Regions from separate parts of the Cellulosimicrobium sp. 4261 genome, predicted to be linked through region 3. Evidence: predicted binding sites of a transcription regulator. Region 3 holds the regulator's gene; each other region holds the start of a gene.
What was found. The regulator HrcA, encoded in region 3, represses chaperone genes, less so after heat shock. The targets are predictions, from matches to a motif close to TTNGCACTCGNNNNNNNCGAGTGCNAA.
Positions count from the first base shown of each region.

Region 1 (3,270 bases), on a different contig from region 3:
ACGACGACCGCCTGCTGGGCGACGTGCCGCCCCACTACGGGCGCCACTGACGGCCCGCCGGGCGACCACCTGCTCGTGAGCGCCGGCCGCGTCAGAGGTGGCGCGGGGGCGTCGGCCCTCCGGGTGCGATCCCGCCCGCTGCCGCGCCGGGTCCGCCGCCCGCCTGGGCGGCGAGGAGGTCACGGATCTCCTGGAGCACGCGCACGTCCTCGGCCGGCGCCTCGGGCTCGGGCTCCTCGTCCTTCTTGCGTCGCTCCGCGAGCTTGTTCATCGGCAGGACGATGACGAAGTAGAGGGCGACGGCGATGATGAGGAACTGGAGGATCGCGTTGAGGACCCCGCCGACGGAGATGACGGAGGGCGGGATGTCCTTCGCCGCGTCTCCGGCGCGCAGCGTGATGTCCCACAGGCCGGTGAGGTCGGGCTTGCCGAAGATCGCCCCGATGAGGGGGTTGATGAAGTCCTCGACGATCGCCGTGACGACCCCGGAGAACGCCGCCCCGATGACGACGCCGACCGCCAGGTCGATCGCGTTGCCGCGGAGCACGAACTCCTTGAACCCTTGGAACACGCCCTTCATGTGCTGCTTCCCTCTCCTGTCGACGATCGCGCGTCACGACGGTGCCACGGCGCGTGCACGCGCGATCCTGCCAACGTGCGGGGCACGGGGCAACGGTTCGGCCCGGCGGGGTCGGGTCCGGCCGGTCCCGCGACGTCCTCAGGGCACCAGCACCGCCGTGACCGGGGCGTGGCCGGTCCGGGCCGCGAGCCGTACGGCCTCCTCGGGGCGCACCGCGACGAGCGTCACGACGTCGGAGCCCGACCCACCGGTGCCGAGCAGCCCTCCGCCGTCGTCGGGCTCGGGCGCCGGCACGACGACCGCGGCGCGGGCCAGGTACGGATCATGCGGGGGAGCGGTCCCCGCGTCCGCGACGTCCGTCGGCACCGGGGCGAGCGCCGGGTCGCCCGCGGCCAGCAGGTCGACGCGGTCGCCCGGCCCGAGGAGCGCGGCGACGCCCGGGTCGAGCCGGACGGGTGCGACCACGGTCCCGTCGGGCGCCCCGGCGGAGAGCTCCCCGCCGGCGACCAGGCCGTCCTGGAGGAGCGTGCCCTCCGGCAGGGCGACGGTCGCGCGGCGCCCGACGACGTCGTCGGCCCGGGTCGGTGCCCCGGCGGGCAGGAGGGAGGCCGGGACGTGGTCCACCCGCACGTCGGGTGCCGTCAGCGTGGTGCCGGGCGGCACGGCGCGGGCCGTCACGACGGCGGTCGTCGTCGGCGGGGGCGGGGGCCGCAGCGCGCCGACGACGACCGACGCCGCGAGCCCGCAGCAGAGCGCCGCGACGACGTACCGGGACCGCCACCACAGGCCGTGCAGCAGGCGTCGCCGCGCGGCGGTGCGACCGGGGCGGGTCGACGGGCCGGGCGGGCGGGAGGAGAGAGGCATGGCGCGACCGTAGCCGCGCGCGGCGGGCCGGCGGACGCGATGCGCGACGACCTGTGGACGACGCGGCGCGGGGACCCGCGCACCGTGCGCCGACCGACCCGCTGTGGTCGGCCGCGCAGCGGTGGGGCGTCGGCGCCGGCCCGGCCGAGCAGCCGGCCGAGCCCGGGGCGAGCAGCCCGACGGCGCCGCGTCAGGTCAGGACGACGCGGCGGAGCTGCTCGACGTGCCGCTCGAGCTCGTGCCGCCCGACGACGAGGACGACCCCGACGACGAGGACGACGACGCGCTGGACGTCGAGGCGGCGGGCGCCGTCGACGTCTTGCCGCCGGACCGCGAGTCCGTGCGGTAGAAGCCGGAGCCCTTGAAGGTCACGCCCACCGAGGAGAACACCTTGCGCAGGCGGCCCGAGCACTCGGGGCACACGGTGAGGGCGTCGTCGCTGAACGACTGGTGGATGTCGAAGGCGTGACCGCAGGCGGTGCAGGTGTACGCGTAGGTGGGCACGGGTTCTCCTCGTTCACGAGACGGCCGTCGAGGCGGCCACCGGCGGGTCGGGATCGGGACGGTCTCGGCCTGGTCGACGGTGTCAACACCGCCTGGCACTCGAAACTTCCGAGTGCTAATCATACGCGGACCGGCGCCCGGGCAGGGCCGGGGTAGTCTCGCATCCGTGTCTGCGCACGAACCCGCCGAGGCCCCTGCCGGTGACCCCGTCACCGGTGCCGACCCCGCGACCCCGGGCGAGGCGTCGGCCCCGCCGCGGCGCCGTCGCCGGTCCGCGCGCCGGCGCGTCCTGATCGGCGTGGCGGCGCTGCTCGTCGTCGCGCTCGTCGCGGGTGCGGCGTTCGTCGTGGTCACCGTCCGGCGTCCGCTGCCGCAGGCGTCCGGCGAGATCTCCGTGCCCGGGCTCGGCAGCGAGGTGACCGTGCTGCGCGACGCCCAGGGCGTCCCGCAGATCTACGCCGACACCCCCGAGGACCTCTTCCGCGCCCAGGGCTACGTCCAGGCGCAGGACCGCTTCTTCGAGATGGACTACCGCCGCCACGTCACCTCGGGGCGGCTCGCCGAGCTCGTCGGGGACAACCCGGACGCGATCGCCGCCGACACGGTCACGCGCACGTTCGGCTGGCGCCAGGTCGCGGAGGAGGAGTGGGACGTCGTCTCCCCGGAGACGAAGGCGTACCTCCAGGCGTACGCGGAGGGCGTGAACGCCTACCTGGAGAACCGCAGCCCGTCGGAGATCGCGCTCGAGTACACGGTGCTGGGCCTCCAGGTCGACGTCGCCGAGCCCGAGCCGTGGGACCCGGTCGACTCCCTCGCCTGGCTCAAGGCGATGGCCTGGGACCTGCGGGGCAACTACGACGACGAGCTCGACCGCGCGCTGGCCTACGGGACGATCCAGGACGCGGCGCGCGTGGCGGAGCTGTTCCCCGCCTACCCGTCCGAGCTCAACGCGCCGATCCTCGACCCCGGCGAGCTGGAGAACCCGCAGCAGGTCGCGCTGGACCTCGGTCCGCAGGCCCGTGCGGAGTACGGCTCCGACCACCTCCAGGCCGCGCTCGAGGCCGCGGACCGCGCCCTCGGTGCCGTCCCCGTGCTCATCGGCCGCGGCGAGGGCACCGGCTCGAACTCGTGGGTCGTGTCCGGCGAGCACACGGCGTCGGGCAAGCCGATCCTCGCGAACGACCCGCACCTCGCGCTCGGGGCGCCCGGCATCTGGGCGCAGGTGGGGCTGCACTGCAACGAGGTCTCCCCGGCGTGCGGGTTCGACGTCGCGGGCTTCTCGTTCGCGGGATTCCCCGGCGTCGTCATCGGGCACAACGCCC
Region 1 covers NZ_JBEPOQ010000009.1:146,179-149,448, reverse strand. The annotation lists gene ABIE39_RS13055 (hypothetical protein) at 1-50, shown strand, start outside; gene mscL (large conductance mechanosensitive channel protein MscL) at 92-580, opposite strand; gene ABIE39_RS13045 (SAF domain-containing protein) at 719-1,444, opposite strand; gene ABIE39_RS13040 (FmdB family zinc ribbon protein) at 1,640-1,948, opposite strand; gene ABIE39_RS13035 (penicillin acylase family protein) at 2,238-3,270, shown strand, end outside.
Region 1: ABIE39_RS13040 (FmdB family zinc ribbon protein) is a predicted target of HrcA. The motif match lies at 2,041-2,067, and genes of this name have one in related genera.

Region 2 (3,270 bases), on a different contig from region 3:
AGGACGATCGTCGCGGTCGCGTCGCCCGTGAGAGCGAGCTGACGCCGGAGCTGCTCGGGTGTGACGGCCGTGCCCCGCTTCTTGATCGTCAGGCGCCCCACGCCGCGCTCGCGCAGGTAGGAGCGCAGCCGCTTGAGGCCGAACGGCATGGTGTCGAGCACGCGGTAGCCGCGCGCGAGCCCGTCCGCGAGCCCGGTCGCGTCGAGCGGCGCGGGGGAGTCGGTCGTCACGTACGCGATGGTCCGGTCGAGCAGGCGGCCGCCCAGGCCGCTTGCCGCGTGGGCGACGAGTCCGGCCCGGATCACGGCGCCGTCCGGCTCGTAGAGGTACTGCCCGACGGCGCCCACCTCGGGCACCACGTCCGCGTCGCCCGGGCGATGGGCGATCCGACGGGTCGTGGTCCGCTCGGTCCCGTCGGGCCCGGTCCACGACGACAGGACGAGCGCGGAGCGCCCCGGTCCTTCGGGCGCGAGCGGGCCGAACCAGAGCCCGGCCTCCACGACGTCGCCGTCCACCGACACCCACTCGGTCTCGGCGTCCTCGGGCAGTCCGGCGTGCGGGATGCCCGGACCGACCTTGATGCCGACCGCGGGCACGCGCTCGCGCAGCGCCCACACCGCGTCGAGCGGCGGGGCGTAGGCCTTCGGGTCGAACACGCGCGTGCCGGCGCGCGTGCGGCGCGCCGGGTCGGCGTACACGCCCTCGATCCGCTCGCCCTCCAGGTCGAGCGCGAGCCCGTCGCCGTGGCGCACCTCGGCCTCGGGGAAGTGGCGCAGGTTGACGGTCGCGATCGCCGCCGTGAGCTCGTCGACGTCGGTCGCGAGCACCTCGAGCTCCGCGGCGGCGAACGCGAGCGCGTCGACGCCGATCCCGCTCGTGAGGTCCGCGACGCGCCGGATCCCCGCCTCCTGGTACCGCCGGGCGTGCAGCCCCGCGACGACGAGCCGGCTCGCCTGCTCCAGCCCCGCCTGCGTGAAGAGCATGCCGTCGGCGAACGCGCCGAGCTTGCCGTGCGCCGCGGCGCGCAGCCGGGACTGGGTGAGGGCCGCGGCGGCCAGGTCGGGGTCGACGCCCTTCGCGCGCAGCCCGGCCGCGAGCACGAGCGCCTGCTGCTCGTCGTACGGCGGGAGCGCGCCGAGCAGGGCCCAGCCCTCGGGGCTGAGCAGCTTGGTCAGCGTGGCGGCGTCCATGGCGTCGATCCTTCCACGGGGGCCGGGGACCACGCGCAGCCTGGGCCAGGTCGTCCGCAGGACGGACGTTGGCACTCGCCTTGACCGAGTGCTAACCGGGACCTAGATTTGAGACGTGCCGCCACCGCTCGCGGAGGCGGCACCACGTGCGACCAGGCTGTCCGGCACCCGCGACGACGGCCAGCCGGTGCGCTCGACCCATCCGTTGCAGTTCTCACCGCGAAAGGGGAGGTCCGACGTGTCGGTCCCCATCAAGCCGCTCGAGGACCGGATCGTCGTGAAGGCCCTCGAGGCCGAGACCACGACCGCATCCGGCCTGGTCATCCCGGACACCGCCAAGGAGAAGCCCCAGGAGGGCGAGGTCCTGGCCGTCGGTCCGGGCCGTGTCGACGACAACGGCAACCGCGTCCCGCTCGACGTGAGCGTCGGCGACAAGGTCATCTACAGCAAGTACGGCGGCACCGAGGTCAAGTACGGCGGCGAGGACTACCTCGTCCTGTCCGCGCGCGACATCCTCGCCGTGGTGGTCGGCTGACGCCGACCCGGTTCAGCAGCAGGGCCCCGCGACCGTCGGTCGCGGGGCCCTGCTGCGTTCCGTGGCCGGTCGCCCCACCGGTGGTCCCACGGGTCGTGCGCACGGGTGCCCGGTGCGACGTCGGACCGGGGCCGTGCAGGTCTGCTGGTGGCGCGGGGGCGCCGAGGGCGGTGCCAGGGGAGGGTGCGTCAGCCGGTGCGGCGGGCGCCGCCCGCGAGGATGGCGGCGCGCTCGTCCTCGCTCAGGCCGCCCCACACCCCGTACGGCTCGCGCACGCGGAGCGACTGCTCGCGGCACTGCAGCATCACGGGGCACGAGTGGCAGATCGCCTTCGCGGCCTCCGCCCGCCGTCGTCGCGTCGAGCCGCGCTCACCCTCGGGGTGGAAGAACAACGTGTCGTCCGCGTCGCGGCACGAACCCTGGTACTGCCATTCCCACAGCTCCATGACGGGCCCGGGGAGCCTCGAGATCTCTGCCATGCCGAACAACCTACAAGCGTTGCAAGGGTTGTTCAAGTCCCCTGTGAGGAAAAAGTGAACGAGCAGGTTGAACCGCTCGTGGAGCGGTGTGAGTTTGCCCAACCGCGTCGGCCGATCCGGTCGCGCTGACGCGATCGGCTGCGCGCGGCGCGTTTGCGCGTGCAGCGAACAAATATGGCGCGGGTGTGGCGCGAAGGGTGCACGACTGTGACCTCTACGAGGTGGCGAGACGGGTGCCCGCTCGGCAGAATCGATCCATGACCTCAGTCCGGTCCGCCCCCGACCCCGAGGGAGCCCGACCGAGCATGACCTCGTCTCCCGGCCTCGCCGTCGCCGCCGTCGCGCGCCGGCTCGGCGTCGCGCCCGCGACCCTGCGCACCTGGGACCGTCGCTACGGCCTCGGCCCCTCGCAGCACCGGGCCGGCTCCCACCGGCGCTACACGGACGACGACGTCGCTCGCCTCGTCGTGATGCGCCGACTCACGCTCGACGGCGTCGCCCCCGCCGACGCGGCCCGCGCCGCCCTCGCCGCGGACGAGGAGGAGCTCGCGGCGAACCGCGGCGCGATCTCCTTCGACGACCGCGGCGGCGACGGCGCGGCGGACCTGGACGCCGACGAGCCCGAGACGGACGACGACGCGCCCGAGCCGCCGCCGTCGCGCCCGTTCCTGCGCGCCGTCCCCGGGGGCGAGCCCGCGCGCGCCGCGGGGCCCCGCCCGGTCGGCGTCCGCGAGGGGCCGCGGCCCACGCGCGTCTCCGACGTCGTCGACGCGGCCATCGCCTACGACCAGCGCGCGTGCGACCGGCTGCTGCGCATCCCGACGGGCGGAGACCCGGCCGCGTGGTGGTCCGACCTCGTCGAGCCCGCGCTCGAGCGCCTGGCCGAGCGCACCGTGCTCGCCGGCCCGGGCGAGGTGCCCGAGGTCGTGCTCGCGAACGCGACGCTCGTCGCGCTGCGCGAGTACACGCAGGCGAGCGAGGACGCGATCGTGGCCGCCGGCGGTCCGCCCCGGAACCACCCGAGCCGCATGCGGCGCATCGTGCTCGTGTTCGCCGCGCCCGACGA
Region 2 covers NZ_JBEPOQ010000003.1:175,005-178,274, forward strand. The annotation lists gene ABIE39_RS05400 (class I SAM-dependent methyltransferase) at 1-1,190, opposite strand, end outside; gene groES (co-chaperone GroES) at 1,429-1,725, shown strand; gene ABIE39_RS05410 (WhiB family transcriptional regulator) at 1,914-2,204, opposite strand; gene ABIE39_RS05415 (MerR family transcriptional regulator) at 2,510-3,270, shown strand, end outside.
Region 2: groES (co-chaperone GroES) is a predicted target of HrcA. The motif match lies at 1,259-1,285, and genes of this name have one in related genera.

Region 3 (3,270 bases):
TCGACGCCCGCCGGGACGTTGACCGTGATGCTGCGGCGGCTGCGCACGCGGCCCTCGCCCGAGCACTCCGCGCACGGCTCGGGGATGACCGTGCCGAAGCCCTGGCACGCGGCGCACGGCGCGCTCGTCATGACCTGGCCGAGGAACGAGCGCGCGACGCGCTGGACCGTGCCGCGGCCGTGGCACACCTCGCACGTGCGGGGCGAGGTGCCCGGGCGGCAGCAGGTGCCGCCGCACGTACCGCAGACGACCGCCGTGTCGACCTGGAGCTCGCGCTGCGCGCCGAACGTCGCCTCGGAGAGGTCGATGTCGAGCCGCACGAGCGCGTCCTGGCCCCGGCGGGCGCGCGGGATCGGGCCCTGCTGCGCCTGGGCGCCGCCGAAGAACGTCTCGAAGATGTCCTGGAAGCCGAACCCGCCGCCCATGGGGCCGCCGCCTCCGCCACCGGGGGCGCTGGGGTCGACGCCGAGGTCGTACTGCTGGCGCTTCTCCGGGTTGGACAGCACCTCGTACGCGCGCGCGACGTCCTTGAAGCGGTCGCCCGCCTCCTCGCCCGCGACGTCCGGGTGCAGCTCGCGCGCGAGCTTGCGGTACGCCTTCTTGATCTGGTCCTGGCTGGCGTCACGGGCCACGCCGAGGATCTCGTAGTAGTCGCTCACACGTCACTCTCTGCTGGTGCGGGTCGTGAGGCCGGCGCGGGGCCGGTCGGGAGGGGTCGGGGGTGGTCGTCGAGCGGGCCCGCCGCGGGCGGGGAGACCGCGGGGCTCACGTGCCGAGCACCCGTGACAGGTAGCGCGCGACCGCGCGCACCGCCGCGATGGTGCCGGGGTAGTCCATGCGGGTCGGCCCGATCGAGCCGACGAGCGCGACCGTGTCACCGTCGTTACCGTAACCGGTCGTCACGACGGAGGTCTCCGCGAGGCCCTCGAGCTGGGTCTCGCGACCGATCCGGACGCTCACGCCCGACTCGGCGGCCATCTCGGTGAGCAGCCCGAGCAGGACGACCTGCTCCTCGAGCGCCTCGAGGACGGGGCGCAGCGCGTGCTCGAACCGCATGCCCGCGCGGGCGAGGTTCGCCGTGCCTGCGAGGACGAGGCGCTCCTCGCTCTCCTCCGCGAGCGTCTGGGCGACGAGGTCGCCCACCGCGCGGACGAGCGGGGCGTCGTCGGGGTGGAAGCTCTCGGTCACGGCGGCCAGACCGGGCGCGAGGTCCGAGAGGCGCTTGCCCGCGGCCGCGGCGTTGAGCCGTGCGCGCACCTCGACGAGGGTCCCCTCGTCCGGCAGGCTCGCGACCTCGAGCGTGCGCTGCTCGACGCGGCCCGTGTCCGTGATGATGACGACCAGGAGGCGCGACTCGCCGACGGGCACGAGCTCGAGGTGGCGCAGGCCCGACCGGCTCAGCGAGGGGTACTGCACGACGGCGACCTGCCCGGTGAGCTGCGCGAGCAGCCGCCCGGCGCGCGCGATGACGTCGTCGAGGTCCACGCCCTCGGACAGGAAGGTCTCGATGGCGCGCTTCTCCGGTGCGGACAGCGGCTTGACGCCCGAGAGGCGGTCCACGAAGAGCCGGTAGCCCTTGTCCGTCGGGATGCGGCCCGCGGACGTGTGCGGCTGCGCGATGTACCCCGCGTCCTCGAGGGCGGCCATGTCGTTGCGGATCGTGGCGGGCGAGACGCCGAGGCTGTGGCGCTCGGTGAGCACGCGCGACCCCACGGGCTCACGCGTCAGGACGTAGTCCTCGACGATGGCCCGCAGCACCTCGAGCCGGCGCTCCTCGCTCACGTCCACCTCCCGCGTGCCGCACCGTCGCCGCCCGGGCGGGCGTGCGGGCGTCGGCACTCTCGACCTCCGAGTGCCAATCCTACGCGTCCGCGCGGCCCGTCCGGCGGTCCTCCGCTCGTCGCGAACGCAGGTCGAGGAGCCCGACGGCGAGCGCGACCGTGACGAGGCCGATCGTCACCAGGAGGGCGCGCCCGGTCGCGTCCGCCGCCGAGTCGCCGCCCGCGAGGCCGCCGTAGTACACGGACAGGACGACGGAGATCCCGACGGCCGACCCGATGCGCTGGCCGAGCTGCAGCATGCTGCCCGCCACCCCGGCCCGGCTCACCGGCACCTCGGACAGCGTGAGCGTCTGGTTCGGCGCGATGACCGTCCCGCTGCCCGCACCGGCGACCAGCAGCGCGACCGCGAGCGCCGGGCCGACGGCGCCCGGGTCGTTCCCGAGCGTGCGCACGACGACCTCCGCGGCGACCACCCCGACGAGCACGAGCACCACGCCGACGACGACGAGCTCGCGGCCCCAGCGCGCGACCCAGCGGCCCGAGAACCACGCCGACACGCCCGACGCGACCGCGAACGGCGTGCCGACGAGCCCCGCCTGCAGCGGGGTGTACCCGAGCTCGTCCTGGAGGTAGAGCGTGACGACGAGGAAGATGCCCGTGAACCCCGCGAAGTACGCGAGGCCGAGCAGCGCGCCGTTGCGGAAGGACCCGAGCCCCACGACCTGCGGGTCGAGCACGGCCTCGCCCGTGCGGCGCTGGTAGCGCCGCTCCCACGCGACGGCGGCCACGAGCGCGCCGACGGCCGGCACGAGCCACCACCAGCGGGACACGTCGTCGCCGCGGCCCGTCGTCGTGACGAACGGCATCATCACGCCGAGGGTCGCGGCGCCGAGCAGGCCGAGCCCGACGAGGTCGAGCCGGCGCGGCCCGCGCGCAGCGCCCGAGCCGGTGCGCGGCGGCCCGGGCACGAGACGCCACGCGAACGGCAGGAGCACGGCGACGACGGGGATGTTGACGAGGAACACCCAGCGCCATCCCGTCTCGGGGCCGGCGGCCGCGATGATGAGGCCGCCCAGCAGGGGCCCGAGCGCGGTCGAGACACCGATCGTCGCGCCGAACATGCCGAACGCGCGCCCGCGCTCGTACCCGCGGAACTCCTGCTGGATCAGGCCGACGACCTGCGGGTTGAGCACCCCGGCGCTCACGCCCTGGAGCAGGCGCGCGACGCCCAGCCACGTGTCGGTGGGCGCGAGCCCGCACGCGAGGCTCATGAGCGCGAAGCCCACGAGCCCGGCGATGAACAGCGCGCGCCGAGCGCCGGCGTCGCCCAGGCGCCCGGCGGGCACCAGGGCGAGCCCGAAGGCGAGCGTGTAGCCCGCGACGACGAGCTGCAGCTCCGTGGGACCCGCGTCGAGCGACGACTCGATCGACGGCAGGGCCACGTTGACGATCGACACGTCGAGCGTCGTGATGAAGCCGACCGCGAGGC
Region 3 covers NZ_JBEPOQ010000005.1:219,355-222,624, reverse strand. The annotation lists gene dnaJ (molecular chaperone DnaJ) at 1-659, opposite strand, end outside; gene hrcA (heat-inducible transcriptional repressor HrcA) at 766-1,782, opposite strand; gene ABIE39_RS09015 (MFS transporter) at 1,862-3,270, opposite strand, start outside.